DNA from 4 places in the Paenibacillus sp. J31P13 genome. Region 1 is predicted to be linked to each of the others. Evidence: riboswitches for the same ligand, from Rfam matches in the RefSeq annotation. Region 1 holds a riboswitch; each other region holds the start of a gene.
The links. Region 1 has a riboswitch for thiamine pyrophosphate ahead of AC0YOD_RS06375 (ABC transporter ATP-binding protein). Riboswitches for the same ligand answer to the same signal wherever they lie in the genome.
Positions count from the first base shown of each region.

Region 2: another riboswitch for thiamine pyrophosphate. It lies ahead of thiC (phosphomethylpyrimidine synthase ThiC); the one in region 1 lies ahead of AC0YOD_RS06375 (ABC transporter ATP-binding protein).
Region 3: another riboswitch for thiamine pyrophosphate. It lies ahead of AC0YOD_RS02735 (ABC transporter substrate-binding protein); the one in region 1 lies ahead of AC0YOD_RS06375 (ABC transporter ATP-binding protein).
Region 4: another riboswitch for thiamine pyrophosphate. It lies ahead of AC0YOD_RS26260 (ThiF family adenylyltransferase); the one in region 1 lies ahead of AC0YOD_RS06375 (ABC transporter ATP-binding protein).

Region 1 covers NZ_JBWDNR010000002.1:73,196-80,738, forward strand. Annotated here, with positions in the region: gene thiD (bifunctional hydroxymethylpyrimidine kinase/phosphomethylpyrimidine kinase) at 1-606, opposite strand, end outside; gene AC0YOD_RS06365 (ABC transporter substrate-binding protein) at 644-1,699, opposite strand; gene AC0YOD_RS06370 (ABC transporter permease) at 1,696-2,472, opposite strand; gene AC0YOD_RS06375 (ABC transporter ATP-binding protein) at 2,453-3,229, opposite strand; TPP riboswitch at 3,318-3,420, opposite strand; gene AC0YOD_RS06380 (SLOG family protein) at 3,509-4,063, shown strand; gene AC0YOD_RS06385 (DUF2087 domain-containing protein) at 4,449-5,054, shown strand; gene AC0YOD_RS06390 (hypothetical protein) at 6,164-7,543, shown strand, end outside.
Region 2 covers NZ_JBWDNR010000001.1:305,927-313,469, forward strand. Annotated here, with positions in the region: gene metE (5-methyltetrahydropteroyltriglutamate--homocysteine S-methyltransferase) at 1-713, shown strand, start outside; gene AC0YOD_RS01195 (histidine phosphatase family protein) at 977-1,534, shown strand; gene AC0YOD_RS01200 (hypothetical protein) at 1,602-2,162, shown strand; gene AC0YOD_RS01205 (Cof-type HAD-IIB family hydrolase) at 2,226-3,008, shown strand; gene AC0YOD_RS01210 (class I SAM-dependent methyltransferase) at 3,086-3,820, shown strand; gene AC0YOD_RS01215 (LysR family transcriptional regulator) at 3,870-4,757, opposite strand; gene AC0YOD_RS01220 (DJ-1/PfpI family protein) at 4,861-5,451, shown strand; TPP riboswitch at 5,517-5,626, shown strand; gene thiC (phosphomethylpyrimidine synthase ThiC) at 5,724-7,493, shown strand.
Region 3 covers NZ_JBWDNR010000001.1:642,985-650,527, reverse strand. Annotated here, with positions in the region: gene AC0YOD_RS02750 (ABC transporter ATP-binding protein) at 1-558, opposite strand, end outside; gene AC0YOD_RS02745 (ABC transporter permease) at 702-1,481, opposite strand; gene AC0YOD_RS02740 (thiamine-binding protein) at 1,471-1,773, opposite strand; gene AC0YOD_RS02735 (ABC transporter substrate-binding protein) at 1,834-2,832, opposite strand; TPP riboswitch at 3,055-3,167, opposite strand; gene AC0YOD_RS02730 (glycosyltransferase) at 3,285-4,784, opposite strand; gene cysK (cysteine synthase A) at 5,824-6,759, opposite strand; gene AC0YOD_RS02720 (FMN-binding negative transcriptional regulator) at 6,852-7,460, opposite strand; gene AC0YOD_RS02715 (NUDIX domain-containing protein) at 7,474-7,543, opposite strand, start outside.
Region 4 covers NZ_JBWDNR010000014.1:5,493-13,035, forward strand. Annotated here, with positions in the region: gene AC0YOD_RS26240 (FecCD family ABC transporter permease) at 1-930, opposite strand, end outside; gene thiO (glycine oxidase ThiO) at 1,114-2,241, opposite strand; gene AC0YOD_RS26250 (thiazole synthase) at 2,241-3,065, opposite strand; gene thiE (thiamine phosphate synthase) at 3,071-3,925, opposite strand; gene AC0YOD_RS26260 (ThiF family adenylyltransferase) at 3,966-5,066, opposite strand; TPP riboswitch at 5,473-5,576, opposite strand; gene AC0YOD_RS26265 (glycosyltransferase family 4 protein) at 5,648-6,808, opposite strand; gene ytvI (sporulation integral membrane protein YtvI) at 6,893-7,543, opposite strand, start outside.

The DNA.
Region 1 (7,543 bases):
TCGATTACTCTCCATATAGACGAAGCTGTCTCCATCGTATACAAGATCAATAATTCGATCACTTTCAGTATCATGGCCGCCTTTTATAACGACGTAACGTGAGCCCATCCCGATCAAGCGTCTAGCTGCTTCTTCTCGATCGCTCATGCTGCGGATAGCCATTCTCGTTAGCAGCTCTGCCTCAGGAATGTTGGGCGTTGTGACGAGCGCAAGCGGAACTAAATGCTCAACCAGCGACTGAATGGCTTCCTGCTGGAGCAGAGAGGAGCCGCCTTTGGCGACCATGACCGGATCGATGACAAGGTTGCGCCAGTTATATTGCTTGAATTTGTCGGCTGTAATACGAATGATCTCGCTGCTAAACAGCATTCCTGTTTTTACAGCATCCGGCGTCAGATCCTCTCCAATGGAATCAAGCTGCTTGCTAATAGCAGAGCTGTCCATCGGATACACACCCTGTACGCCGAGCGTGTTTTGTGCAGTAACGGCTGTAATAACGGTCATACCGTATGCCCCTAATTCCTGAAAGGTTTTCAAATCTGCTTGAATACCTGCACCGCCACCGCTGTCCGATCCGGCTATCGTTAAAACTTTGTATACCTTCATCGAATTCTCTCCTCTATCGCATCATAATGAGTGAAAATTACAGATTGAAAAATGCATCCTCAGCTTTAATTTTAGGGGGCAGCAGCTCATTATCGACTAACCATACCCTCACTTTGTCCCAGGATAGAGCATCCTGAAAGCCGAAATCTTGATCCCCAGCATCCATCAGCGGGATGAGAATATCTAAGCTTTTCGTTTCGATTTCTTGATCAAGCGGCGAGGTTTGATCCTCATGCTGGAACAATATCGCAAGCGCTTGTTCTGAATTTTGCTCTACGAAATGCTGACCCTCGATAACAGCAGCCATGAACTTTTTGAACAAGTCCTGTTTATCCTTCAAGCCTTGATCACTAGCAACGAGTACCAGCTCATAATAATCGGGTACACCAAAGTCGGTAGGATTGATTGCCGTCATCGGATGTCCTTCCTTGGCAAGCAGCAATTGCTCATGATTGATAAAGCCGCCGATAATGGCATCTACTTTATTGGTTGAAATGGCAGGAATGAAGGAGAAGCCTACATCAATCATCTCGACCTTTTGGGAGTCGCCGCCGTCATGCGCTGTCATTGTACGCATCATCGCTTCGTATAGAGGGATGGATGAGAAGCCTACTTTTTTGCCGACCAGATCTTTAGGAGATTTAACGCTGCCGCCTTCTGGTACCATCAAATGGTTAAGCGGATGGCGAACGATTGCTGCAATGGATTTAACCGGTATGTCTTCTCCACGTGCCATTAATACCTGTGGCTGGTAGCTTAGTGCTAGATCGACTTTGCCGGCAGCCACAAGCTTCAAAGCATCATTCGTATCAGCTGGCATCTGAATATCTACTTCCAAGCCTTGCTTTTTAAAATATTCATTCTTCTGAGCCGCGTACAAGAAGGAATGAACGGCGTTGGGATACCAATCCAGCATGATGCTAACTTTTTGGAGCGGCTGCTCGGTATCAGGAGCGGGAGAAGCTGTCGGTTCTTGATTGGCGCTATTGTTCGTGCCGCCGCAGCCGCTCATCACGATCGCTATAATGCAGACGAGTATAAGGGACAGCACCCGTTTGGATTTTAAATGTTTATGTACAATTATTTCTATCATTTCTTTGTTCCTCTTTTCTTCAATGTAATGTTCTCCAAAAGCATAATAGCTGCAAATAAAAGAATGCCTAGCAGTGACAATACAAGGACTGCTGCGAACATGGAGTCGGTGTTTAAATTACTCGACATGCGCCGAGTGTAATACCCGAGCCCCTCATTACCACCCAGCCATTCGCCAATCGCCGCACCAACGACGCAATAAACGATGGACAGCTTAAGGCCGGAGAAGAAAGAAGGCAGACACATCGGGATTTTTATTTTGCGAAAAATGTCCCAGTTCGTCGCTCCCATCGTCTGCAGCAGCTCGCTGTACTCCTTATCCGTTTTGCGAAGCCCGTCATAGGTGCTGACGACAATTGGGAAGAAAGCAGTCAGGAATACAACGGCGACCTTGCTCCATATGGTATAACCAAACCACATGATGAAGATGGGCGACAAGGCGATAAGCGGAACGGTTTGACTGATGACAATGAAGGGATAAAGTGCTTTTTCGAGCGTGCGGAAGGAATGCATGGCAACAGCAAGAGCAACGCCTACGCTAACAGACAGCAGGAAGCCAAGCGCAACTTCTCGCAATGTAGCAACTAAATGTTTGCCCAGTAATAGATGGCTATCCTGGATTAATGCATTAGCAGCAGCAGAGGGAGCGGGAATGATAAAGGCAGGTACCCAGCCTAGGCGCACGATTCCTTCCCAAGAAATCAGGATGAACAGAAACAGAAGAAGGAAGAGACCATAGTCGTCAAGCCATTTTCTAAAGGGCAGTTTGCGCATGCAGTCTTCTCTCCAAATCTTGCCGAAGCATGATCAATTCAGCCTCAAAATTCATTTCGTAATGTCTCGGCCTCGGCAGGTTGACCTTGATTTCCTGTAAAGCCTGTTTGCTGTCACTCGGAAGAACATATATACGATCACTCAGTAGAATAGCCTCTTCAAGATCATGTGTAATGAAGAGGACGGTTTTATTGAGTTCACCCCAAAGCGATAGCAGCCATCTCTGCATGTCACGTTTGGTCATAGCATCAAGCGCCCCGAATGGTTCATCAAGGAGGAGGAGCTCTTGACCCGTTACGATTGTGCGCAGGAAAGCGGCACGCTGCTTCATGCCGCCGGACAGTTCATCGGGGTAAGCATCCGCATAATCGCCTAGACCAAAGCGCTCTAGCTGTTCACGTATTTGCGCAATGCCGGCAAGAGAGCTGCCCTTTTGCTTGGCTAGCTCCAGTGGGAGGGAGCAATTGCCGAGAATAGTCCTCCAAGGGAGCAGCAAATCCTTTTGCGGCATGTAAGCTACTTTCCCTAACCGCTTCGCGGTAGGTTTTCCGTAAAGCTGGATTTGTCCGCTGATTGGCTCAAGTAGACCTGCTATCATCTTGAACAGGGTGCTTTTTCCCGAGCCGCTTGCTCCGATAATAGAGACGAATTCTCCCTTCTGTACTTCCAAAGAAATGTCGCTGAAGAGAGGCGACTTAGAAGCTGAAGGGAAGGAAAAGCTTACTTGGTGAAGCGAAACCATAGAAGAAATAGACAACACCCCTAAACAAATAAAGACCCACCCATTTCCAAAAGGAAACGAGCGGGTCCCAAATTAAACAACGCAGCGCGTATGTATAAGATTGAAAGCCTCTGCTCCACTTCCCTCCGCTGGTATAATCCAGATCAGGTTCCAAGGGTCCGAAGCAATCGCTTCGTCTCAGCCGTTTGGCTCCCCTAGTGAAATAAATAGATCAATATTCAATTTTGTATTTTTTATACTATAGCATACACTGGAGAGATGTAAACCATAATTATCCGAAAAGGCGTTGAATAAATGAAAAATTTACTCGTTACCGGCTACCGTGCGCATGAGCTTAATATTTTTAACCAGAAGCATGAGGGCATCATTTATATTAAGAAGGCTTTGGCTGGAAAGCTGGTTCCACTTATTGAGGATGGACTGGAGTGGGTCATAACCCCAGGGCAATATGGCGTTGATTTATGGGCGTGCGAGGTTGTGATTGCCTTAAAAGAAATCTATCCGCAGCTAAGGCTCTCTATTATTTCGGCGTATGCGAATCCTGATGAAAAATGGAAGGACGATAAGAAGGAATTTTATGCGGAGGTGCTAAAGGGTGTCGATTATTACGCCTCAGTCAGCAATCAGCCTTATGACGGCATATGGCAGTTTACGGCGCGGGACGAACTTTTATTTCGCAAGACTGATGGTATTCTGCTTGTATACGATGAAGATGCGGGTGAGGGCAGTCCGAAGTTTTTTAAAGAAAAAGCGTTGAAGAAGCAGCAGGCAGAGGGTTACACGTACATAAGCATAAGCTCAGAAGACATTCAAAGCATCGCGGATGATGAGAATCAGTATACGGATTAATGGGAAATGGCATTGCGGATGATGAGAATCAGTATATGGATTAAAGGATGGCATTGTGGATGATGAGAATCAGTATAGGGATTAAGGGGAAAAAGCATCGTGGATGCTGAGAATCAGTAAATAGATTATGGTCAAGAAGGGCTGTTCGGAAGTGTGGGTTAGACAGGATAAGGAGTTCTCGGAAAGCTCAAGCAGGAATACTGTTTGAGCTTTTTTTTGTTCAAAATAAATAGGTTTGACAGTTGACACTTCTTCGATTAATATCTAATTAATCAAGCATCTAATTAGATGAGTGTTAAAATTGTTGATGGTCGTAAAATCAAAATAATACTCATCCATTTAAAATGATCATCGGTAAATCAAAGATCCAGTAGGAGTTGTTTCGATGCAATTAGAAAAGGTTGTGGCTTACCACAAAGCATTGGCGGATGCGACAAGAATCAAAATGCTGATCATGTTGGCAGGCGGTGAGCTGAATGGTCAAGCTTTGGCTGAGAAGCTGGCTGTTACGCCAGCCACAATTACCCATCATGCGACCAAACTTAGGGAAGCAAGCTTAATCAATGAGCGCAGGGAAAAGAACACTATTTATTTTTCGTTGAATCACTATTTTATTAAAAACAACGCGAGCGCTGCCGAACAGCTTATTTATCGGAATGCCGCCGCAGAAGGAGAAATAGAAAACATGGATGAGAATCACGAGCGTTTGCAGGCTTCTGTCATCAGAAACTTTTTTACAGGAGATGGGAAGCTCAAGCATATCCCTGCCCAGCATAAGAAAAAACTAATTGCGCTTCAGCATATCGCCTCACACTTGTCGAAGGGACAGAAATATACGGAAAAGGAAATCAATACGTTTATCAAAGGCTTCCATGATGATTTCGCTACCTTACGCAGAGAGTTTATTATGCACCAGATTATGTTTAGGGAAAACGATATATATGAGCTGAATCCGCAAGAAATGTGGGCAAAGTGGGAGACTCTGACTTAAGAGGCTCTGGAGAGTCTGGGAGGTTTGGATGATCTGGAGAGTTAGGTGAGAGTGAAAATTCCATGTGGTTTAGAGATTTGGGAGTACATGAAAGTTTGGGTAGTCTAGATTGTTGGGCGAGTCTGTAAAGTTTAAATAGTATGGATAGCTGAGTGAGACTAAAAAGTCCATGTGGTTTGGAGATTTGGGAGTACCTGAAAGACTGGATAGTTTGGATAGTAGGTTGAGTCTGTAAAATTTGGATAGTCTGGATAGTAAGGTGAGTCTGTAAAGTTTGAATGGTATGAGTAGTTGAGTAAGACTGAAAGTCCACGTGGTTTGGAGATTTGGGAGCACCTAAAAGTTTGGATAGTAAGGATAGTTGGGCGAGTCTGTATAGTTTAACTGGTATGGATAGTTGAGTGAGACTGATAAGTCCATATGGTTTGGAGATTTGGGAGCACCTAAAAGTTTGGATAGTATGGATAGTTGGGTGAGTCTGTAAAGTTTGGATGGTCTGGTGAGTTAAGTGAATCGGGAGAGTTTTATTTAGTTTTAAAGTGATTTGGTTTGGTTTAAATGAGGCTGATTTGAATAGGTTGTATGAAATATGTATTCTGATGTATTCCGATCTTCAAGATAGTTTCAGTATTTGATGTTACTGGGTTTTTCTACTTTGTCTTATACGCGATAGTTTCAGCTTTTGAAACTAAAAGGGATTTAGATTAGAGAAATCCTCTTGAACTTCGATTTAATTTAAATTACTGAAACTAATCAATGTTTTTCACTGCATCGAACTAGGTTAGTTTCAAAAAAAAATACTAGCTAGCTGCGGATAGGTCAGGGAGATGGTGTTTTAGGTTTTTTCGAGCAAAAAGCACATGACAATCAAAAGTGTAAAGTGAAAAGTAAAGAGAGCAAAGAACAAGAGCAAAGAACAAAACCAAACAACAAATAATGCCCCTTTAATAAGCTAGCGAGGGGCTTTTTTGCGTGTTTAGCTGGAATCTACTAAGCTATGAAAATAATTATGATTGACACGCTAGGATTGAGATTGCTATACTATGGAAAATATTAAATAATCCGATTAAACACATCGGAATTATGGAAACCATACGGAGGTAATGTTCATGATTAAATCACAAGCTTCATATGCAAAACTGCTAACAACATTTCTCTTAGCTTTCTCATTGGTATTTGCCGGCACGACAGCTTCAGCGTCAACACCTGCTGTTGCATCTACAGCTTCGGTAACGAATGCGCTAACAACTGCTGCGAATACCTCGCAGGAGGACGGAGCCGCGCAATATAAGCAATTTTTGAAAGAAAAGTTTGACGTTACGCTCTCAGGTACAGTAACAAAAGGTCAATTCATTCAAGCGGTAGCTGATGTGCTTGACTATAAACCTTCTGGAGAAGCGGTGGATTTCTCAGATGTAAAGAAAGGCGATGCATTGTATGATGCAGCTGCAGCATTGTATGAGAAGGGCATTCTGACAGGTCCAGCTATACAAGGTGAGCAAGTGCTTACGACTTCAGTTGCTGTTGCAATTGCTGTGCGAGCAGCTGATCTGAAAGAGCTAGCCTATACATATCCTACAGCGAAAGTAGATAAAGTACTTTCTAAGCTAAACGTAAAAAGCAGCGCGCTTGGCACAAAAGGTGCGCAAGAAGTTGCCGCAGCAGTAGATACTGGTTTGTTGCCGACTGCTCTGTACACTAATTTCAAGCCAAAGAGCCCAGCAAGCGACGAACTTATCCACACACTGCTAGGGAAAGTGCTTGTTACAAAAGGTCTTTACAAGAAGTATATCGGTTACGTGAACGATAATGATATTTATACAAAGCTGAGCAACGCATACGAGACTTCTGATATTATTGATGCTCCTAACCTCAAAAAAGTTGTGAATACCGCTTTGGAGCAGGATCTAATTACAGGATACAACGTGAAGGACTCCCGTTTTGATGCAAACTTTATTGATTCCTTGTCACTGATTTATGGACATGATGATTTCAAGCATGCTATTCAGCTGATCGGCTTGCTTCGCAGTGAAGGTCTTAATGCAAAGGTACAATTCGAGCCGAAAACATCTGCATTTATTTATTTGGCTGAATGGGGCGCTCCAGGTCCGAATGTGATCCAAATTGCGAATGGCAATTATATTAAATATGCTAAGGAATATGATCTGGAGTTTGAATTCGCGACTCCACAAGATAAAGCAGCATTTGATCATGTAATTTCAAAGTATGCAAAGAAAGATGCGGAAGATCAAACAGGTTTGATTGCCAGTTCATGGTGGCAGCCGCTGTATTATTCCAATACCGCATTAGATAACTATGAAATTATTACGAATAACTATATTACAGATAAAGACAGCCCTTATACAGTCAATCCTTTCTCCCTGAATGAGAATTCTGCTGCAGTAGTGGCGGGCTTCAAAGCAATCGATCCTAACGTAATTGTTACGCCAACACAATTTTGGGTGGACAAGCCTTTCTTCAGATATTTG
Region 2 (7,543 bases), on a different contig from region 1:
TATTTGGAGATGTAGCATTCGAGAAAGCGATGACTGTTGAGGAAACCAAGTATGCTCAGTCCAAGACTGACCGTCCTGTAAAAGGAATGCTGACGGGACCGATTACAATAATGAACTGGTCGTTTGTCCGCGAAGACATCACGCGCGAGCAAATCGCTTACCAGCTTGCCTATGCACTTAGACAAGAGGTAGAGGCGCTTGAGGATGCAGGTATTGGTATGATTCAAGTTGATGAGCCTGCTGTTCGTGAAGGACTGCCGCTTAAGGAAGAGGATCAAGCGAACTATTTAGCATGGGCTGTCAAAGCATTCCGCATGACTACCTGTACGGTTCAGGACACGACACAAATTCATACGCATATGTGTTATTGTGAGTTCCATGACATGATTAATTCCATTGAAGCAATGGATGCAGATGTTATTTCAATCGAGACATCACGCAGCCATGGTGAATTGATTCACAGCTTTGAGCTGAATACTTATAAGCTGGGTATCGGCTTAGGTGTATACGACATCCACAGTCCGCGTATTCCACGAGTGGAAGAAATGACGAGTATGATCGAACGCGCCTTGCGAGTACTGGATCCAAAGCTTTTCTGGATCAATCCGGACTGCGGATTGAAAACGCGCGGATTCGAAGAAACGGTCGCTTCCTTGCGCAACATGGTTGAAGCTACGCAAATCGCTCGTACGAAGCATTCCATAAACGTATAACAAGAGGATTAAAACATATAAGTTTTATTGAAACGTAAATGGGATATTTACGATTGCAGAGCAGGTGCCGTGGCGCCTGCTCTTTTTCTCATGAGGAGTTAGATATTTCTAATTAATCTATACTTGTGATTCGGAAAATGATTTAATAAGTTGGATAATATCTCCCTTGCAAGGGGAGCTTTCATTGAGTAAAACTCACAAATAAATATAGGATTCAAATAAACGAGGAGATGGATCATTTGAACGGAAATGAGGAAAGAGAAATGATAACGACTATTTATTTGGTTCGGCATGCACACTCGGTTTATACGGCAGATGAGAGGGGGAGACCTCTATCTTCGCGTGGTCTAGAAGATGCAAGGGGAGTAACTCAAATTCTTTCACAGGAGAAAATAGATATTGTCATATCAAGCCCTTATAGGCGTGCAATAGAGACGGTAGAAGGAATTTCTAAGAATAAGAGGACTGAAATCATAATAAAAGAAGGATTCAAAGAAAGAGAGCTATCCTCTAATCCTATTGATGATTTTGAAAGTGCCATAACAAAGGTATGGCAAGATGAATCTTTTGCATGGGAAGGTGGAGAGTCAAATGTTGTGGCACAAAAACGAGGAGTAGAAGCCTTGTTTGAGCTTTTGCAAAATAATAAGGGTAAAAATATAGCGGTTGGAACGCATGGCAACATGATGGTCTTAATCATGAAGTATTATGATAAATCCTATGACATTAGTTTTTGGAAGGGACTAGATATGCCCGATATTTATAAACTCCGTTTCGATGGATTAGTCTTGATGGATGTGGCAAGAGTCTGGGAAAGATAAGGGTTTGCAACAATAATGATCTAGTTTCGTCTATCCTTTTATATGGAAAAATTAAGGGGGAATAGATGTGAAACGATTATGCTCTATGTTATTTGTTCTATTATTGATGACTAGTGGCTGTAGTACGGAAACGGAGCGGGGGGCAAACTCCAATGTTGAGAATCGGACTAAGGAAGTAAATAAGGTTCAAAATAGTATGCCAAATGAAATGCCCAGCGACTTCGATTTCTTGGTTCGTTACGGTTACGGAGAAGTTAATAAGAATGAATTTAATACCTATGATGATACAATTACAAAAGATTTGGTTGTGAAGGGAACTGCGAATGCAAGCTTTACTTTTACAACGGATGAGATGCAAAGTATTTATGAGAAAATGAAAAAGATTAATATAATGGGAAAGAAAAAGCTCAAACCATCTAAAAAAGGGTGCTTACAGACTCCTTATAGTGTTGATAATTGGGAAGTAACAGTAGCTGGGAAAAAAGAAGCGTTTGTATGGTCTGAGGAAAATTGCGAGCTAACGGATGATGCCAAGCAGCTAAAGGAATTACGAGAATTTATACGAAACATCGTTGAGGAAAAAGCGGTATATAAGGAACTGCCAGCAGCAGAAGGCGGTTATGATTGAAGCTTAGAAGAAAGCAGGTCTATTCGCATTAATGATAGAATGGAACCATAGCGGGGGAATTTAATGAGTATAAAAATTGTTTTCTTCGATGTTGACGGAACCGTTGTAGATAATGAAACAGAGAAAGTACCGGTATCAGCTATTCAAAGCATCAAGAAATTACAAGAAAAAGGTATTCATGTCGTATTAGCTACGGGTCGATCATACTTTTTTGCAAAGTCGGTAGGGGAATTGCTTGGTGTTCATAACTTTATTAACTTTAGCGGTGCTTACATAAGATTGGATGGAAAAGAAATTTACAAAGACCCTATTTCCAAGGAAGACTCTGATCGTTTGGTCGAAATAAGCCATGTAAAGGGCGATCATTTATCTTGTTTCGGCATAGAAGAATCATACTCAAACGGACAAGCGAAAGAGATTGCTCTACCCATTTTGAAACATATAGATTGCCATGAGATTCCGAATCTGTTCCCTGAGCATGTTGTGGAATATATGGGTATGTGTTTATTTTTAGACAAGGGTGTTATTGAAGATTATAATAAATGGTCAAGCGATCTTCAGTTTTATCATTGGGGAAGTAATATACCAAACGCGTATAATATTGAGAGAAAAGGCAACACCAAAGCGAGAGCATTAAAAAAGGTATTAAAACATTTTAACATTAGTTCGGAAGGAGCAATGGCCTTCGGGGATGGTGGAAATGATATAGAGATGCTTCGAGCGGCTAAGATTGGGATTGCCATGGGAAATGCAAGCGATAGTTTGAAAGAAAAGGCAGATTTCGTGACGAAAAGCGTTAATGAGGATGGCTTAGCATATGCCCTTAAGAAATTTCAAGTCATCTAAAAAGAATGTTAGAGACTCAATACAAAACATTATTTTTTGACCAGACAATAATATTCAATAGTGGAGGCTTTCATTTTATGAAACAAAATAAATATGATGATTTAGGTTTTTTTGAAAATTACAGCCAGATGCCTCGTTCGGTTGATGGACTAAATGCTGCTGGGGAATGGACGGAGCTCCGTGCAATGCTTCCTGAGCTGCGCGATAAAAAGGTGCTTGATCTTGGTTGTGGCTTTGGCTGGCATTGCCGATATGCGCGTGAACTGGGAGCTAAGTCAGTGGTGGGCGTAGATCTTTCAGAGAATATGTTGGAGCGGGCTAGAGCGATGACCAATGATTCAGACATTTCGTATCAACGACTTGCTATCGAAGACATCGATTTTCCAGCAGGGGAATTTGATGTGGTGCTAAGCTCGCTTGCACTCCACTACGTGGAGGATTTCGATAGTATTTGCAACAAAATTTATGAATGCTTAGCCCCTGGCGGGACTTTCGTTCTCTCATTTGAACATCCGGTTTTCACTGCGCTTGCTGCACAAGACTGGCACTACGGACCGAATGGTGAGAGATTGCATTGGCCAGTTGATGATTACAGCAGTGAAGGGTCGCGGCATGCAAGATTTTTGGACAATGATGTCGTTAAATACCATAGAACGGTTGCTACTCATATGAACGGACTGATTCAAGCAGGCTTTAGAATTACGAAGGTTTCGGAGCCTCAACCGACGCAAGAAATGCTGGAATCGATTGACGGCATGCGCGATGAGCTTCGTCGTCCTATTTTCCTCATGATAGCAGCAATTAAAGACTAGGTAAAGAAGTCCCTTTTGGGGCTTCTTTTTTTTATTAAAGATCATCGGACTATTTAGAATCATGGCTCAAAACCATCTCAATGAACTTCCTATGAGCTTTGGACAACCATTTATTTTTATGATAAGAGATTTGGGCATAAAACATAAGATTTTCACAAGAAGATGCTATCATTTTCAGTTTATTGTCTCGCAGCAATGCTTCCACACTTATGTTTGGCATCAAGCTAATCCCTAATCCGCTTGCAACACACTGTTTCATAGCCTCCATACTTGTGAATTCCAAATAATTAGATGTCCCAATTCCCTTCTCAACTAAATATCCTTCAAAGAATCGTCTTAACGAACAATTTTTCTCACTAAAAATGATACACTCACCATTTGCCTCTTCTATGGTTTTAATCGAATGGTTACTTTCCCCTACAAAGACCAAAGGCTCTTCGGAGTAGACTTCAGTTATTAGTTGTGGATCGCTAACCTGTGGTTCTAATGTTATCGCAATGTCTAGCTCACCTGAATGCAGTCGTTCACGCAGAGGCATACAATTATCATTTATTAGGGATATCGTAACCTCTGGATATTGCATTTTATACGTGGATAACACCTCTCCAAGTTTGTATACGGTCATCGTTTCGGATGCACCTATGCGGAGATCACCTTTTATTGTGGAGTCATCAGAAGAAATATGTGTAATTTTTGAATAGACGGACAGTAACTCTACTACATAATGATAAAGTTCCTGCCCTACCATGGTGAGTTGAATTTGCTTGCCTAATCGGTCAAACAAAGGAACACCAATCTCATCTTCAAGCTGCTGTATATGAGAAGTGATAGATGCCTGTGAGTACTGGAGACTTTGAGCTGCCTTTGTGAAGCTATTCAACTCCACGACTGCTTTGAATGATTGAAATTGACGGATTTCGATTTCTATCTCCTCCATGTATCGGGATTGTTATCAGAAATTCTAAATATATAAATTAGTTATTTCAATTTTACTGATGAGTTATTCTATCATATGATTCAATACAAAGGAGATGATTCATGTGAAAAAAGTATGTTTACTTCTACCGAATGGTTTTGAAGCCGTTGAAGCAAGCGTGTTTACAGATGTGATCGGATGGAATAAAGCAGAGGGAGATGGATCAACGGAACTTGTTACAGTTGGAACACGAAAGGAACTGAAATGCACCTGGAATTTTACGGTAATACCTGAGAAGGTTTTATCAGAGGTGACAGCTGAACAATTTGATGCTTTAGCCGTACCAGGCGGATTTGAAGAAGCCGGTTTTTACGAAGATGCCTATCGCGCCGATGTGCTCCAATTTATCCGTGAATTTGATAGACAAGGGAAAATCATCGCATCCATTTGTGTAGGGGCGCTGCCGCTTGGTAAAAGTGGGATTCTAAAGGGGCGAAACGCGACGACCTATAATCTAAATAATCGTAAGCGACAATTTCAATTAGAAGAGATGGGAGCAAACGTCATTCCAGATCAACCCGTCGTCATAGATAACCATATCATTACTTCATTTAACCCATCAACGGCTTTTACAGTAGCCTTTACACTTCTAGAAATACTCACTACGACAGAAAATGCAAACCAGGTAAAAAAACTAATGGGATTTCTCCCATGATTGCTTTTAAATGATGAAGTATACTTGGATATTTCTTACTTTTGAGTTATACTCTTGAGTAGCAATTATATAGTCACGGGAGCTTGGTGGGACCAGGCTGAGAGGATAGTTATAACTATCGACCGTCAAACCTGATCTGGATAATGCCAGCGGAGGAAATGGAGTTTTATTTCTATTTGTCTACTCTAAGACCGCCTCTTATTCAGGGGCGGCCTTTTTTATGGAGTAGAACATACTCCGCTTGATCAAATCACCCTATAGGAGGAATTGAGATGACAAGCGAAATGAAGAAGGATCCAATTAATCTATCAGCTTTTCCAGCAAGTCAAAAAGTATATGTAGAGGGTTCACGACCAGACATTTTGGTGCCCATGCGGGAAATTACACTCAGTCCAACCTCGGGCATTCACGGAGATGAGGAGAATGCACCGATTCAAGTCTATGACACAAGTGGTGCCTATACGGATACCGATGCCCATACGGATATCCGTCAAGGCTTGCAGCCCAATCGCTTAAGGTGGATCGAGGAACGCGGAGATGCAGAAGCTTATGAAGGAAGAGCCATAAAGCCTGAAGATAACGGAAACGCGCAGGGTAAAGCCGCGGCTGAAGTATTTCCAGCGCTTCAACGAAAACCGCTGCGAGCAAAAGGAGAAAAGAATGTCACTCAAATGCATTATGCACGTAAGGGAATCATTACTTCGGAAATGGAGTACGTTGCCATTCGTGAGAACGTAACACCGGAATTTGTAAGGGATGAGGTCGCGCGCGGTCGTGCCATTATTCCAGCGAATATCAATCACCCAGAGAGTGAGCCGATGATCATCGGACGGAATTTTTTGGTGAAGATCAACGCCAATATTGGAAATTCCGCGGTATCCTCTTCCATAGAGGAAGAGGTGGAGAAGATGAGATGGGCGACACGCTGGGGTGCAGACAACATCATGGATTTATCCACGGGAAAAAACATTCACACAACGCGTGAGTGGATCATTCGTAATTCTCCTGTTCCGATTGGAACGGTACCCATATATCAAGCACTAGAAAAAGTGAATGGTAAAGCAGAAGATTTAACATGGGAGATTTATCGCGATACCCTTATCGAGCAAGCCGAACAAGGGGTTGATTATTTCACCATTCATGCTGGCGTTTTGCTTCGCTATATTCCGCTTACTGCAAAGCGAATGACAGGCATCGTATCAAGAGGCGGCTCCATCATGGCGGCTTGGTGTCTTGCACATCATAAAGAGAACTTTTTATATACACATTTTGAAGAAATATGCGAAATCATGAAGAAGTATGATGTCTCTTTCTCACTAGGTGATGGGCTGCGTCCAGGTTCCATTGCTGATGCTAATGATGAAGCACAATTTGCTGAATTAGAGACATTGGGAGAATTAACCGCAATCGCTTGGCGTCATGATGTTCAGACCATGGTCGAAGGACCGGGACATGTGCCAATGCATTTGATTAAAGAGAATATGGATAAGCAGCTTGAAATGTGCAATGAAGCTCCTTTCTATACATTAGGTCCACTTACGACAGATATTGCTCCCGGTTATGATCATATTACTTCTGCCATTGGCGCGGCGATGATTGGTTGGTTCGGCACGGCTATGCTATGTTATGTCACTCCTAAAGAGCATCTTGGTTTACCGAATAAGGAAGATGTACGTGTAGGAGTTATCACTTACAAAATAGCAGCTCATGCAGCAGATTTAGCAAAAGGACATAAGGGTGCGCAAGATCGCGACAATGCTCTCTCTAAAGCCCGCTTTGAATTTCGCTGGCGTGATCAATTTCATTTATCATTGGACCCGGAGAGGGCACTCGAATATCATGATGAGACATTGCCAGCCGAAGGAGCTAAGACGGCACATTTCTGTTCCATGTGCGGACCGAAGTTTTGCAGCATGAGGATTTCACATGATATCCGTCAATCTACGAGAGTTCTGGAGCAAGAGGAACAGGATACATTTGAAGCAGGTATGTTAGAGAAGGCGCAGGAGTTTGTTAAGGGTGGCAGCGTTATTTATAAATAGATGAGGTTATTGAGCAAATATAGGAAGAAGGCTGCCGATTATTAAATCGG
Region 3 (7,543 bases), on a different contig from region 1:
AAGCCATTGCTGCATATGCAGCCTAGTTAGAGCATCCAGTGCACCGAATGGTTCATCCAGCAGCATCAGTCGCTGCGGTGCCAGCAGCGCACGAAGAAAGGACACTCGCTGCAGCATACCGCCTGATAATACATGCGGGTAGGCAGCTGCATATTCATCCAGCCCTATTCGCTCCAGCCATTCCTTCGTTTTCAGCTTGGCTTCTGCTCGATCAACACCCGAAATCGTGAGCGAAAGCTCAATATTCCCTGCTACGGTGAGCCACGGAAGCAGCGCGGATTGCTGTGGCATATACGAAATATGCCCCCGTTCTCCTGTTGTCTGCTCCCCGTTAATCCAGATTTCGCCTTCCGAAGGCTTCTGCAAGCCGCCAATGATCTGAAACAACGTTGTCTTCCCGCTGCCGGAAGGACCAATTATGGACACAAACTCTCCATCCCCAACCGTAAGCGAGATGCCGCCAAGCACCTCTTTGCTAGAGGAACCTTTACCAAATTGCTTCCGAATTCCCTCCACCCGCAGCGTCTCACTGCGAATATCAGCTATATTCTTGTTCAAGTCTTCATCTCCTAAAGGTTTGCTGAGCAAACCTACTTCGTAAGCATGTGCTTGGTTTGCTGAGCAAACCTACTTCGTAAGCGTGTGCTTGGTTTGCGATGCAAACCTACTTCGTAAGCGTATGCTTGGTTTGCGCTGCAAACCTACTTCGTGTTACGATCACTTGCTGGTTGCCAGCGAATAATGAGCCGTTCTGCCAAGCTGACGATTCCGAACAACGATAAGCTGAAAATGACAATAATAACGACAGCTGCAAATACTCTGTCCGGCATGAATCCTTTGAATGACAGGATCATAAAGGAGCCAAGTCCTTTGTTGGAGCCGATCCATTCTGCTACAATTGCGCTTAGCACGCTATAAGAGGCAGCGATTTTCAAGCCTGAGAATAAATGAACGATGGCATGAGGAAGCTCCAATCGCCAGAACATCTGCCATTTGCTTATACCGATCATTTGTAAATAATTGCGCAGCTGCGCGTCTGGATTCGATAAGCCGCTAAGCATGGCAATAGAAACAGGGAAAAAACATACCATCATGACAAGAATTACCTTCGGCAGTTGTCCGTATCCGAAAAACATGGTCAAAATAGGCGCAATCGCAATAATGGGTACGCTTTGTGTTAATACGATCAATGGGTAAATGGCTCTGCGGACACCCGGAATAAAATGCAGCAAAGCGGCGAGCACAAAGCCCACCGCCGATCCTCCAACAAAACCGAGCAGCGTAAGCTGCACGGTCGCTCCTGTCTGTGTCATAAGCCTTGGCCAAATGGAAATGGCCTCTTGCACGATAGAGAGCGGTGATGGCAGCATCCATTCATCAATACCGCCCCATGTTACTGCCGCTTGCCAGCATGCGAGCACAAGCACCAGCGTAATGGCTGGCGGCCATACTTTAGACCACATGCTAATTCTATTGTCCATCAGGATATTTCTCCAGCAGTCTGCCCATCGAAGCACCTTTTGCCGGATTATAGTATATTTTCACTTGCGAAATAACGGATGGACAGCCCATCTCTGCCATCGCTTCGCTCATCGATTGTACAACGCTCAGCAGATGGCTAAGCTCGCCCTCCATTGTCGTTTCAAGCGGAGCTACGCGATAAGGAACGCCAGCTGCTTTAATAATATCGATAGCACGATCAACGTAAGGAAGAACACTTTCTCCGCCCGGTGTTGTTGGTAGTATTTGAATGCTAACTAAGGCGTTTGCCATTTGAATTCCTTCTTTCCCCTATTTTTTCACAATAATATCTTCTTTTACAACAAACATCTATTACTCCGGTAAAAACTCATTCGTAAATGCCTTTTCTGCTTCAAGCTCCTTCTCAAGCAGCTTGTGCTCAAACATCCAGTTCGCGTAATTTTCCCATACGCTGAGCTTTTGCTCGCCCCAACGCGGCGCATCGTCTGTATATTTTGGACTTAGCCACTTTTGGCTTGCACGCACAAGCTCAGCATTCAGATCAGGCTCAGCCTTGATCAAAATTTCTGCGGCATCCTCTGGATTTTCAATGCTGTATTCGTAGCCTTTAGCCGCAGCAGCTGTGAATGCTTTTACAATTTCCGGTTTCTCTGCAATCAATTTCTCGCTTGTCGCAAGCACGGGTGTATAGTAATCCAGTTTGTCGCTATAATCGGTCAAATAAACCATATTGATTTTTTCGCCGCGCAGCTCGGCTTCAACACCTGTCCACGCATAATAGATCCAAGCAAAATCAATATCTCGCTTAACTGCCGTAAAAAAATCACTTTCTCCCATGCTAATCAAATTCACTTTGCTGACATCCGCATTTTTTTCCTGCATAAGCGATTGAATAACCGCCTCCTCAACCGGAGCTCCCCAGCCGCCATACGTTTTGCCTTCGAACTTCTCCGGTGAATCGATGCCCTTTGCAACCGGTGAAGCGAAACCAGATGTATTGTGCTGAATAACCGCTGCGATAGAAACAAGTGGAACGCCTGCTATGCGAGCCATCGTAATGGATTCCTGGTAGCTTACGCCAAACTCCACTTTGCCCGAAGCAACCATTTGATCCGCGCCGCTTTGTCCAGGTTGAATAATTTCAACATCCAAGCCTTGCTCCTTGAAAAAACCTTTATCTCTAGCGACATAAAGTCCGGTATGATTCGTATTAGGCGTCCAGTCGAGCACGACTGATACCTTCTCGAGTGGCTTGTCAGCCCCACCTTGTTCCTGCTCATTTGTTTTCGGCGCATTATTGTTTGCCCCGCAGCCAGCAAGCGTTAATGCAAGCACTAGCATTGCCGTCATACTTCTCCACGACATTCGTACAGTGTTCCTCTGATTCATGATGTCCTTGTTCCCCTCTCCAAAGCTTCTATTTGTATAAGGTGACGAATCCTCATTAGTATCCGGTTAATGGACTACAATAAAACAAAAAAAGCGTCCTCCCAATCCGGAGGACGCCATAAATTCGGCTGTGCAGCTGTTTCAATCAGCACGTGGGATCACGTTGTGTGATCTTGCATGCTAATAAAACAGAGCTTCTGTCCCTACGCTGGCATTATCCAGATCAGGTTTAACGGGTCGGAATTGTAAAGAAAATCCCCTCTCAGCCGGCCTAACCAGCTCCCCGGAACATATTCGGTTTCGTCAACCACTTAATTGTATAGCAAAAACCGATCAAAAGGCTAGTGTTTTTTTGAAAATCATTATCACTAACTATCTATTGGCTTACCAAATTTCCAATTCAAGCGGCATTTTCATACTTCTGTGATTAAAGCTTCAGCAGTATTTTCTACTAGTAAGCTTTGAACCTCCCTATGCCCCTCTATATGTTCCTCCCCATGCTCTGAAGATATTAATAATTCTGTTTCCTCCTTAGCGGAAGAAGCAACTTTGCCAAAAGCTAAACAATAGGAAGCACTAAGCTCCTCTTTCGAAATCACACCGCCGGTTAATTGCTCCAGCTTCTCTATATACCCTAATTGGTCATTTTCTGTGTTCAACTCTGCTAATGTTAGCTTCATATAAACGAAACCCGCCTCTGTATACAATTGTTCAAGCTGCTTAAGGGTATACTGCATTTTCGCCAGCTGCAGCGCCTTTGTATGGGAAGGGTCTAAGTATTCTCGTATATTTTCATAGTAAAAACGATTCGCAAAGCAGCCGATCAACCAGCCGCTCGGCTTCAGCAGACTTATAAGTTTTTTCATCTCCTGCGGTGTCCCGTAATCATGTGTATGGTGTATCATAATGCCGTCTAGCCCCTCATCCGGCAAGCGCCAGCTTTCCTGCTCAGTGGAACGGAACACAACGCTCATGCCTGATGACTCTGCCACCCTCGCTGCAAGCTGATTCTGCTCAACACCAAACCACCTTGCACCAGGAAATTGCTTTTTCATCTTCAATAGCATGGCTCCGCAGCCGCAGCCAATCTCCATAATGGAGCAGTTCTCGTGCTTATACTCATATGATTCCCGTTGAATAACTATGTGGAAGTCGTTTCTTATAGGGGATGCAAGACAGGGATGAAAACCCCACTTCTCTAAAAAGCCGTCTTCCTTGTTTTTCTGGCGCCGCTCCGGCTCAGATTTAAAGGATTCGCTCCCATAATGATGAATGAACGTATCCCCGCAGAGCATATGCCTATAGCCAGCCAACCTCAGCCTCAGCCCGTAATCCTCACCTTCAAACCCAGCAATCGCCGCATTCTCATCGAGAGCCCCTGCTTTCTGATACGCTTCACGTTTCATGAGCAAGCAGCAGCGACTGAGCGTTATACGCTCATCCCATTTGCTCTTATCCAGATTCGCATGCAGTGCTGATGCAAACAGCTCGAGTTCCTCTATCGTTTGATAGGCGGCTGATATTATTGTGGAATAGACTTCTGAATTCGTAGTAGGCGAGACTGCGCCAATTCCGCTTTCACTTAGCAAGCACCGCTTCAGTCCGTATAGCCAACCTGGTGTAACAATCATATTGTAATCGAGGAGCATAATAAGCTCTCCAGCTGCGATCTCTATTCCCTGATTGCAGGCTTTGGAGTACCCCATATCGTATCCATTGGATATAATCTTTATATCTTTTTGATCCTTTGCCCATTCCACCGTCTCATCAGCCGAACCGTTATCTACAATAATCAGCTCATAATCGCCTTTTTCGGTATGTCTCTTAACGCTTTCCACACACCGCTTCGTATAGTCAAGTTTATTGCGGGTAACAAGAATAATGCTTGTCATACTCCTATTAGCATCACTCACGCGTATCCTCCTCAAGCAAGCTGTATCCATAAAATATGTTGGCTCAGCCATATCGGTGATTAGCGGAGAAATGAGGGCAAGCAGACTATGCAAAAAAAGGACAACCCGCGTCAGGGCTGCCCTTTCCTTTGTGATATTTATTACGTTGGTGTAACTTTATTACATTGGTGTAACTTTATTACATTGGTGTAACTCCCTCAGCTTACTTGAACGATAACGGCGCATTAGTTTCAATATTTTCAACTAATCGATTACTGCCGTACAAAATCCAATCTTTAGTGTCATGTTATGAAACTAATCCCTTTTCATACTCCTATTAGCATCACTCACGCGTATTCTCGTCAAGCAAGCTGTATCCATCAAATATGTTGGATCGGCCATATTGTTGATTAGCGGAGAAATGAAGGCAAGCAGACTATGCAAAAAAAAGGACAACCCGCGTCTGGGCTGCCCTTTCCTATGTGATATTTATTACGTTGGTGTAACTTTATTACATTGATGTAACTCCCTCAGCTTGCTTGAACGATAACGGCGTATTAGTTTCAATATTTTCAACTATTCGATTACTGCCGTACAACATCCAATCTTTAGTGTCATGTCATGAAACTAATCGCTCTGACTCAAGCTCATCCTATCGGCAACAACTCGTTTAATTTCATACGATGACACTAATTGACACAAATCACACCGAAAACGCTATCTAACTTTATAATTTGAAACTAATTCCCCTGCCGCTGTAAATAAACCCTACAACTTGATCCAATTCACTTCATAAATGCCATCTAGCTTGAAAATATGAAACTAATTCACCCGCCGCTGTAAATAAACCCTACAACTTGATCCAATTCACTTCATAAATGCCATCTAGCTTGAAAATATGAAACTAATTCACCCGCCGCCGTACATAAACTCTACAACTAGACCCAATTCACTTCATAAATGCCATCTAGCTTTAAAATATGAAACTAATTCACCCGTCTACCTACAACGCTATTCTTTACTCTTTACTCACTACTCTCTACTCCCTAAACCCCACCTACTAAGCTTCAGGATACAACGCAGTCGATAAGTAGCGCTCACCCGTATCCGGCAATAGGATAATGATTTTCTTATCCTTGTTTTCCGGTCTTCGAGCAATTTGTAGCGCCGCATGTACCGCAGCACCCGATGAGATACCGACCAGCAAGCCTTCATTCCTAGCCAGCTGCCTTGCTATTTCGAAGGCATCCTCGTTTTTCACTTGTACAATCTCATCGACTACCGATCTATCGAAATTACCGGGCACGAAGCCCGCGCCAATTCCTTGAATCTTATGAACGCCCTTGCTGCCCCCAGAGAGCACAGGCGAATCGGTAGGCTCGACTGCAACAATTTTAACCGAAGGGTTTCTTTCTTTAAGCAATTGTCCTACGCCTGAGACCGTTCCGCCTGTACCAACACCGGCAATAAAAAAGTCGATTTCCCCGTCCGTGTCCCGCCAAATTTCTTCCGCCGTTGTTTTCCGATGAACCTCTGGATTGGCTGGATTATTAAACTGCTGCGGCACAAAAGAATGAGGTGTGGCTGCTGCTATTTCCTCTGCTTTCTTGATTGCGCCAGCCATGCCTTCGACAGCCGGTGTGAGCACTAACTCTGCTCCAAGCGCAAGGAGAAGCTTTCGACGCTCCACGCTAAAGCTCTCCGGCAGCGTAATAATTAAGCGATATCCAAGAGCAGCGGCTGCAAAAGCCAAACCAACTCCTGTATTTCCGCTTGTAGGCTCCACAATAACAGAGTTTTGATTAATAATTCCTCGTTCCTCAGCATCCTTGATCATAGCAAAGCCAATTCTATCTTTTACGCTTCCTGCCGGGTTAAAATACTCAAGCTTAGCAATAAGCTTCGCTTCAACTTTATGCTGCTTTGCAAAATTAGACAGTTCCAAAAGCGGGGTGTTTCCTATAAGCTCAGTAAGGTTTTTCGCAATTTTAGACATGCTTTCCCCTCCGCAGTATGAATTCCAACCTTTTAAGTTGGTTTAATACTAACACCATAGCATTTATGGGAAATAAATACAAACTGTATTGTTTATAAATGAGTTCTTTTCATTCTCTCTGCTATTTCCCGAGCATCTTGCTCCTTACTATTTACAAGCTGCTGTATGACCCTGTTGCGGCGCTCTTCCGAATGGTTTTGACTCAGCTTCCATTTCCCCTCTAAGCTGGTTATCTTTATTTTAAAACCAATGATTCCCCTGCTCATACCTTCAATGAAAGCGCCATCCACCTCATCCAATCTATAGGTGCTGGAAGGACGCTCATATTTTTGAACCATCTCTCTCAGCGTGCTGTATAACGGATTCGGATCCTTCATTATTTCGACAGTTCCATAGGCGTGCACTGCAACATAATTCCAAGTAGGGACAGCCCTATTGCTCTCGTACCAGGAGGGTGAAATGTAAGTATGAGGGCCATTAAATACAATCAGCACCTCCCCCGTCTCTATATCCTCCCACTGTGGATTCGGCTTGGCAAAATGTCCATAAAGGCATCCTTCTTCTCGATCCAACAACAAAGGCAAATGCGTAGCAAAGGGTCTCCCCTCGTGATTGGAGAACATAACCGCAAAGCTGTTCTCTTCGATAAATTGATATAATTCCGCCTGATCTTCCATTTTAAAATGTTTAGGAATGTACATCTCATCACATCCTTTACCGAGAATGGCCTATCATCTCTGCTTGGTTATAGCTTTTTACTGTTTCCTTCAAGGTTTTATCCTGC
Region 4 (7,543 bases), on a different contig from region 1:
ATCTGCGAGCAGCATCAATAGACTTCCAAGCACAGCCGAACAAGGAATAATCCAGCGATAGTCTACACCAACTAGAGCTCTCGCAATGTGTGGGATTATAAGACCAACAAGGCCAATGGAACCTACTGATGATACAGATATGCCGGCCAAAAGTAATACGACAAGCACACCCGCTGCTTTGACCAAGCCTGTCCGCTGTCCGAGTCCCTTAGAAACTTCCTCACCTAAGCTTAGAAGTGTAATGGAACGTGAAAGAGCAACAGCAGCTAGCAATCCACCTAATAACCATGGAGCAGCAACTTGAATTTGAGTCCATTTTGTTCCGGCAAGTCCTCCAGCATACCAAAAGGCCAAATCCTGACCGATGCGGAAATAGATTGCTATTCCTTCTGTCAAAGCAAGCAAAAGTGCGCCTACCGCTGCTCCAGCCAAAGTTAAACGAACCGGTGTTAATCCTCCTTTAGCCATAGAACTAATCCCATAGACGAGCCCAAGTCCTACAGCCGCTCCTGCAAAACAGATGACCATAAGTCCTGTATACGACACAGACGGAAAAAAGGCAAAACAAACAGCCAGCATAAAAGCAGCACCGGCATTTACCCCAAGCAAACTGGAATCGGCAAGGGGGTTCCGTGTCATTCCTTGCATGACTGCGCCGGAAACAGCAAATGCAGCACCTACTAATGCACCCGCCAGCGCACGCGGCATACGCAGCTCTTTAATAATTTGATGATGTGTCAGGTTCGGATTAAAATGGAAAACAGATTCCCAAACCGTAGATAAACTAATGTTCGCAGCCCCTACAGAAATAGATAGGGCTAAGGAAAATAGTAATGCAGCACATCCGCCAATCAAAATAATAGTAGCCGTAATCGGCCGCGTGCGCAGTTTTGCGCCCTTCAATTCTTTCGCACTAGAACTAGAAGCCATCCTCTAACTACCTTTCCTTATGTAAACTTGGGTTTATAAGTATAATCCTATAAACATATTTTCCGTAGTAATTAAATTGCTATTCCGTACTTATGTAAAAAAATAAATCCACTTCATTGATAACGATTATCGTTTTCAATATAGCAGATTTTTTTATTTTTTTCAATGCTATTATGAATACATTCATCCACCAGCCGAAAAACGATTAGGTGCAAATGCAGAAATTTTATTCTGATTCGCTTTCCCTTCCAACAAATCAGCAACAATAGAAGCCGTAATTGGACTTAATAAAATGCCATTGCGATAATGCCCAGCCGCCATTATAACCGACGGATTAGCGTTCAGCATGCCTAGAAGCGGAAGGCCATCTCTCGTAGCAGGACGTAAGCCCGCCCAGCGATGCACTGTCTCTTTCTTTTCTAAATAGGGAAACAAACGGTTACTGCTTCGAATTAAACGTCCTATGCCGCGGTCAGTTACCCTTGTATCAAAGCCGGCTACATCCTCAGATGCTCCGCAAACAAGCCTGTTATTTCCCTTGCCCACCCAATAGGCTTGGCTTGAGAAGATCATATGATGTACTTCATTCTTTTCACGCTGAAAAGCGCATATCTGTCCTCTAATAGGATGAATCGGAATAGAGAGACCAAACCAATTCTCATAGGAGCTGGTCCAAGCACCTGCGCTCACAACGAGCCTATCCGCATGGACGATATTCTCCACAGCACGGGCACGGACAGATACACCGCCGCTGGAATGAACAACTGCCTCCTCGATTTCCCCTGCCTGATCCAGTAATTTCACGCCCAGCCTTCGACATGCTGCTTCCAGCGCCTCAACGAGCTTAGGTGCATATACATGACTTTCATGCGGCATAAATACACCGGAAAAAGCAGATTTCGCAAGCATTGGCTCCAGCTTGCGGAGTTGATTCCCATCAATCAACTCCCCGTCCGCTCCCCATTCATTTTGCCATTGCAAACGCGATAGAATAGGCAACTCATCCGCCTCATGCATGAATACATTGATGCTGCCGCTTTTCATCCACTCTGTAGATACTCCGGATAGCTCTTCTACTCTCTCTATCCATCCCGGGTAGCTTCTTAGGCTGCTGAGACAAAGTTGGAAAAAATCATCCGGCTGCTCTGTATTTTCGGAGAAAGGAGCAAGCATACCTGCTGCTGCTCCAGATGCTTGCCCGCCTAGCTTGCCAGGCTCGATTAGCGTAACTTCCATACCTCTACACGCTGCTTCAAAGGCACTCGATAGTCCAATAATGCCTCCGCCCAGCACGATAACCGATTGCGGCATTACGATTCCTCTCCTTTAAAGCTGACTGATGCTGTTTCATAGAGGGAGCCTGCCCAATCACTGCTTGCCGAAGCGTAGCGCTTCTTAGGAATACGACCTGCAAGTCTCGCTAAACGTCCCGCTTCAATCGCTAAACGGAACGCGCGCGCCATTCGCACGGGGTCCTGTGCTTTCGCGATCGGCGTATTTGCTAGAATACCAGCCGCTCCAAGCTCCATCGCCTCCGCTGCATCCTTTGGTGAGCCAATGCCGGCATCAATGATCACAGGCACCTTTGATTGCTCTGCAATAAGTCCCAAATTATACGGATTTAACAAGCCTAATCCAGTTCCGATGGGCGATCCGCCCGGCATTACGGCTGCTGCTCCCGCTTCCTCCAGCTTACGGCATAGCATCGGATCGTCTGAGGTATATGGCAATACAATAAATCCTTCTTTGGCAAGCTGTTCCGTTGCGCGCAGCGTCTCAATGGGATCAGGAAGCAGCGTACGCGGATCACCGCTAATTTCAACCTTGATCCACTCGCCTAGACCAGCCGCACGAGCGAGTCTCGCAATTCGAACGGCTTCCTCTGCCGTTCTTGCGCCTGATGTATTGGGTAAATATATAATCGATTTTCCTTCAATATGCTGCAGCACGGAATCATCCTCAACACTCTCCAGATTAACACGCCGTACCGCGAACGTAATGACCTCGGAGCCAGATGCCTCGAGAGCTTGCTGCAGGACAGCCGGACTAGGAAATCGTCCCGTTCCAAATAAGAAGCGAGATGAAAGTGTATGACCTCCTATTACGAAAGGATCCTCGTTCCAACTTGTAACCATCCTCTTCAGCCCCCTCCTACAAAATGTATAAGCTCTACAACAGAGCCGCTATGAAGCTTTGTATCCGCCCATAATGCGCGTTGCACAATTACGCCGTCCAGCTCGATAATGAGCTTTTTATTATGTTGTCCTAGAGCTATAACCAGCTCCTCGACGGTCTTCGCAGCCGTTTGCTCTTCGATTCCGTTCACCATCAATCGCCTCTGCTCTCGTCCATGCACGGCCCCAGCGAAGTGGATGCTTTCCAGTAATGAACGACAGACGCCTGCTGGATCTGAGCTGCCCACAATTGCAGATACAGCGCATATTCGCGTCGCTCCAGCAGCAAGTACCTCATTCACATTCTCTTCCGTAATGCCGCCTATCGCCACAAACGGTATGGATACTGCCCTTGCTGCCTCTGTAACATAGCTTGTGGTAACAGCAGCTCGCCCCGGCTTCGTATCCGTTGGAAAAACAGGTCCTACACCGATATAATCAGCACCGTTTTGTTCTGCATCCAAAGCTTGCTTCACATGATGTGTTGAGATGCCAATAATTCGATCAGGTCCTAACATCCGCCTTGCCTCTGCAATGGACATATCATCTTGCCCTAAATGAACGCCATCTGCACCCGACTCCAGAACGATATCCGGATAATCGTTAATGATGAAGGGTACGTTGTATTTTCTAGTTAAAACCCGCAATGCTTTAGCTTGTTCCAGCACCTCTGCTCTTGTACCTGTTTTATTTCGAAGCTGTAAAATTTGCGCCCCTCCGACCAGCGCCTGCTCCATTACTTCAATCATGGGTCTCCCCGGATGATTGGCCTCAGCGGTTATGACGTACAATTGAAAGTCCAGCCAATTTTTTTTGCTCATTCGTTCTCATCCCCTCTTTCTAAAATCGATTTCAGTCTTATTACTCCAACAAACCAAGTAAGTAATGTCTACAAATCGCAACCGCCTCATCTGAATCAGTCGTACCTTGTACGAGCACTCGTCCATCCCCAAAAATAACAAGCCGCAAATCATTGGGAAGCATGGCACGCACGAGATAACGATTTACGGTTAATGAAATATTCATCTCTTTTAGATACGCTTCAACACTCACTAGGCTAAGTTTTCCGCCAAGACTCACCTGTACGGTATCCCTGCCGCAAAGCACCGCTGAACTTATTTCTTCGTCTTGTGAATCAAAATAAGGGCCGGTCTCTGTTCCTGTCTCTACCCATCCGTCATTGGCCCCTTCATCGTTCAGCTTGCCGCAGACGGGACAATCCTCCCTACCCGGCGGCAGCTTTGATTCCCTCAGCTTGAATGACCATAGATCAACACTTAGCCAAGTTTGACGCATTGCTGCTTCATTTCCGGTAAGCAGCTTGATCGCTTCTGCCGCTTGCAAGGAAGCTATAAAGGAAACTGCTGGAGCAAGTACACCAACCGTATCGCATGTATCAACTTCGCCCTCTGACTCCTTCACACCGATCAAGCAACGCAAACAAGCCGTTTGACCAGGTATGAGTGTTGCATTCATACCTTGAGCACCTGCAACACCGCCATAAATAAATGGAATTCTATGCTCAAAGCAACTGTCACTCATGACAAATCTTGTCGCTGCGTTATCAGTCCCATCAAGGACAACATGTACGCCAGCGGAAAGATCTTCCGCATTTCCTTTATTCACATCCACTACATATGGAGTAATATGAACTTCCCTATTTATTTTTTGAAGCTTATTAGCTGCTGCTACAGCCTTTGGAAGGATGGCTAACGCATCGGCTTCATCGAACAATGTTTGCCTTTGCAAATTACTAGGCTCCACGTAATCACGATCTACCAGCCTAACCTCTCCTACACCAGCTCGAACCATATGCTCCGCAAGAGCTGTGCCAAGCGCACCAACGCCGACAATAAGCACGCAAGAGTCAGCAAGCTTTAGTTGTCCCCTCTGGCCTATCTTAGAGAATCTAACTTGTCTCGAATAACGATCCGACCATATCGAATCTCCCTCATCATGCATGAATCATACTCCTTGCTGCTCTCAAGCAAAAGCTACACCTTTGTGAAAGCCGATTATTTCTGATTCCCAAAACAAAAAAACCTCCCAAACGGAATAATAAGAATTCCTCCTAGAGGTCTATACAAGCACTAAGAAAGTTTGAAGCACCGCTGTCATGCATACCTGTAACAGACTGCATGAACGGTTATCGCCGGGCGAAGATCGGTTTCACCAATCATCTCTGACAAGATGAAATGTGTCCTATCCAACAAAAAAAAACCGCTCCGGCGAAGGAGCGGTTGAAATGTGTCGTCAGTTACGAGTTCCCTTCCGAAAGTAGAAATACCGGAGGAAGGGCTGCTCTGTCATTCGTCCTATTCAAGCTGATACTTCAGCTCTCAGACAGAGTCGCACTCGCGCTTTGCATGAACGCACAATCCCACTTTCCTACGCTGGCATAACCCAGATCAGGTTCAAAGGGACCAAAGCATTCGCTTTATCTCAGCCGTAACGGCGCCCCTAGTGGATATCCTTGTTTGACTATACAGTCAAAGAAAGATTGCTGTCAACCCTGTATTTCCCATAACCACTACAAATCATGTTTACTTTATTCCGCTTTCCTTCATCAGTTTTTTCCAACGATTTGCCGTATGACGCCATGTAAATGTCTGATTCACTCGCTCACGGCTGCGGCGGCCTTGCTTCTGCCGCAGCTTCTTATCACTCAATAGCAGCTGTAATTTCTCCTTCAACCCCGCTTCAACAGCAGTCGGACTAACCAGATAACCCGTTACGCCATTTCGTATAATTTCTTTCATGCCTCCTGCACGAGTAGCAACAACAGGGACTCCACATGACATTGCCTCTACATTGACAAGACCAAATGCTTCTCGTTGACCTGACGGGACGACGGCGATATCGGCAACGAGCATCCAGCTGGGCACCTCAGAATGGGGTACGTAAGGAACAAAACGAACATGACCCGCGCTCTTTTTTCCTAACCGCTCCAACTTGCGCGCATATGCAGTTTTGCGATGCGACCCATAGAATGGACTCCCTACAATGACGACTAAAAGATCGGGATGTTTTCTTGCTAGCTCTGGAACGATGTTAAGCAAATGGTGCACGCCTTTGAGCGGAATAAGTCTTCCCATGAACAGCACAACTTTTTTGCCGGTCATTCCTCTTTTCTTTCGGAGTCTATTCCTTTCAGCTGCACCCTTAGGTGAGTATTGTGAAGGAAAGCGCACCGTATCGACACCAGGATAAATGACATGCAGCTTTGCAGCGATCTTAGGCACTTTGGATATGACGAGTTGCTTCAAAAATTGGCTGTTTACGATGATTTTATCAGCCGCGCTCAAACAAGCACGCAGTTTAGCAGGAGAAATATGCGCCGGGCTAATAAACGTAGAGGAATGCAAATAAAGCCAGACAGGTTTGCCTGGGTTTATTCCTTTGATAATGGGAACAAATTGCGGACGATTCTCGACATCTATGACATTTGGTACAAAACGTCGGACTGCATGTGAGACCGCATGAATATACTTCTGCTTGTTGGCCGCAGAGAACCTTTCACAAACAATACCTTTAAACTTACCTCTACGAGGCAGCCGATTGCTTAATCTTCCGAAAATTCGAGGTTCCGCATATGGCTTTAACAGTGGAGCGAATTTCTCTACAACCCTCTCAACAGAGCTGCTTCCTGGTGATGGAATAGGAAAGGAACCCGGGGTAACAATCGCAACTTTAATAGATGCCATTTATACGAAAGCCTCCTATATGATCTGCTATTTGCAGTATCATACGCTCCGTCCAAATGGTTTGACACGGCAATACGTTCGTTCTTAAAGCTTGATTTTCAATTGGAATAATCCTGCCTTGCGAGCAGCCATATAGATAATCACAACTAACGGTCCGATAAAAACACCAACCACTCCGACAAGCTTGAAGCCAACATACAAGCTTATGAGCGCTGACAATGAACCGATGCCTACGGCATCTCCAAGAATTTTTGGTTCCACGATACGCCGAAATACTGTAATGATAAGAAATAGCACGATTAGTCCTAAACCGGTGAAGACATCCCCGGTAAGCATGAGATAGGTGCCCCAAGGCACAAGCACAGACCCCGTTCCAAGGATCGGCATAATATCGACGATAATAATGAGTAAAGCGATGGCAAGTGGGTATTTTACATCCAAAATAAGCAAACCGACTAATGAAAGAATATATGTAAGGGCACTTAATATGAATTGTGATCGCAAGAAACCGAATATTGATTTTCTCAAGTTGACCAGCACTTCGCTAACCTGCGGCTGCGATTTCTCGTCAAACAGGGATAATACCGTCGTCTTCATCGTATTCAGGCTGTAACTCATCATATATACTGCAACTAAAAAAACGATAAAAAAAATAAACATGCCAGGGATGCTGGACGCGAATGCAAGCACCGAGTTGGATAAATTCCCTACTAAATTAGTAATGGCCCTCGTCAG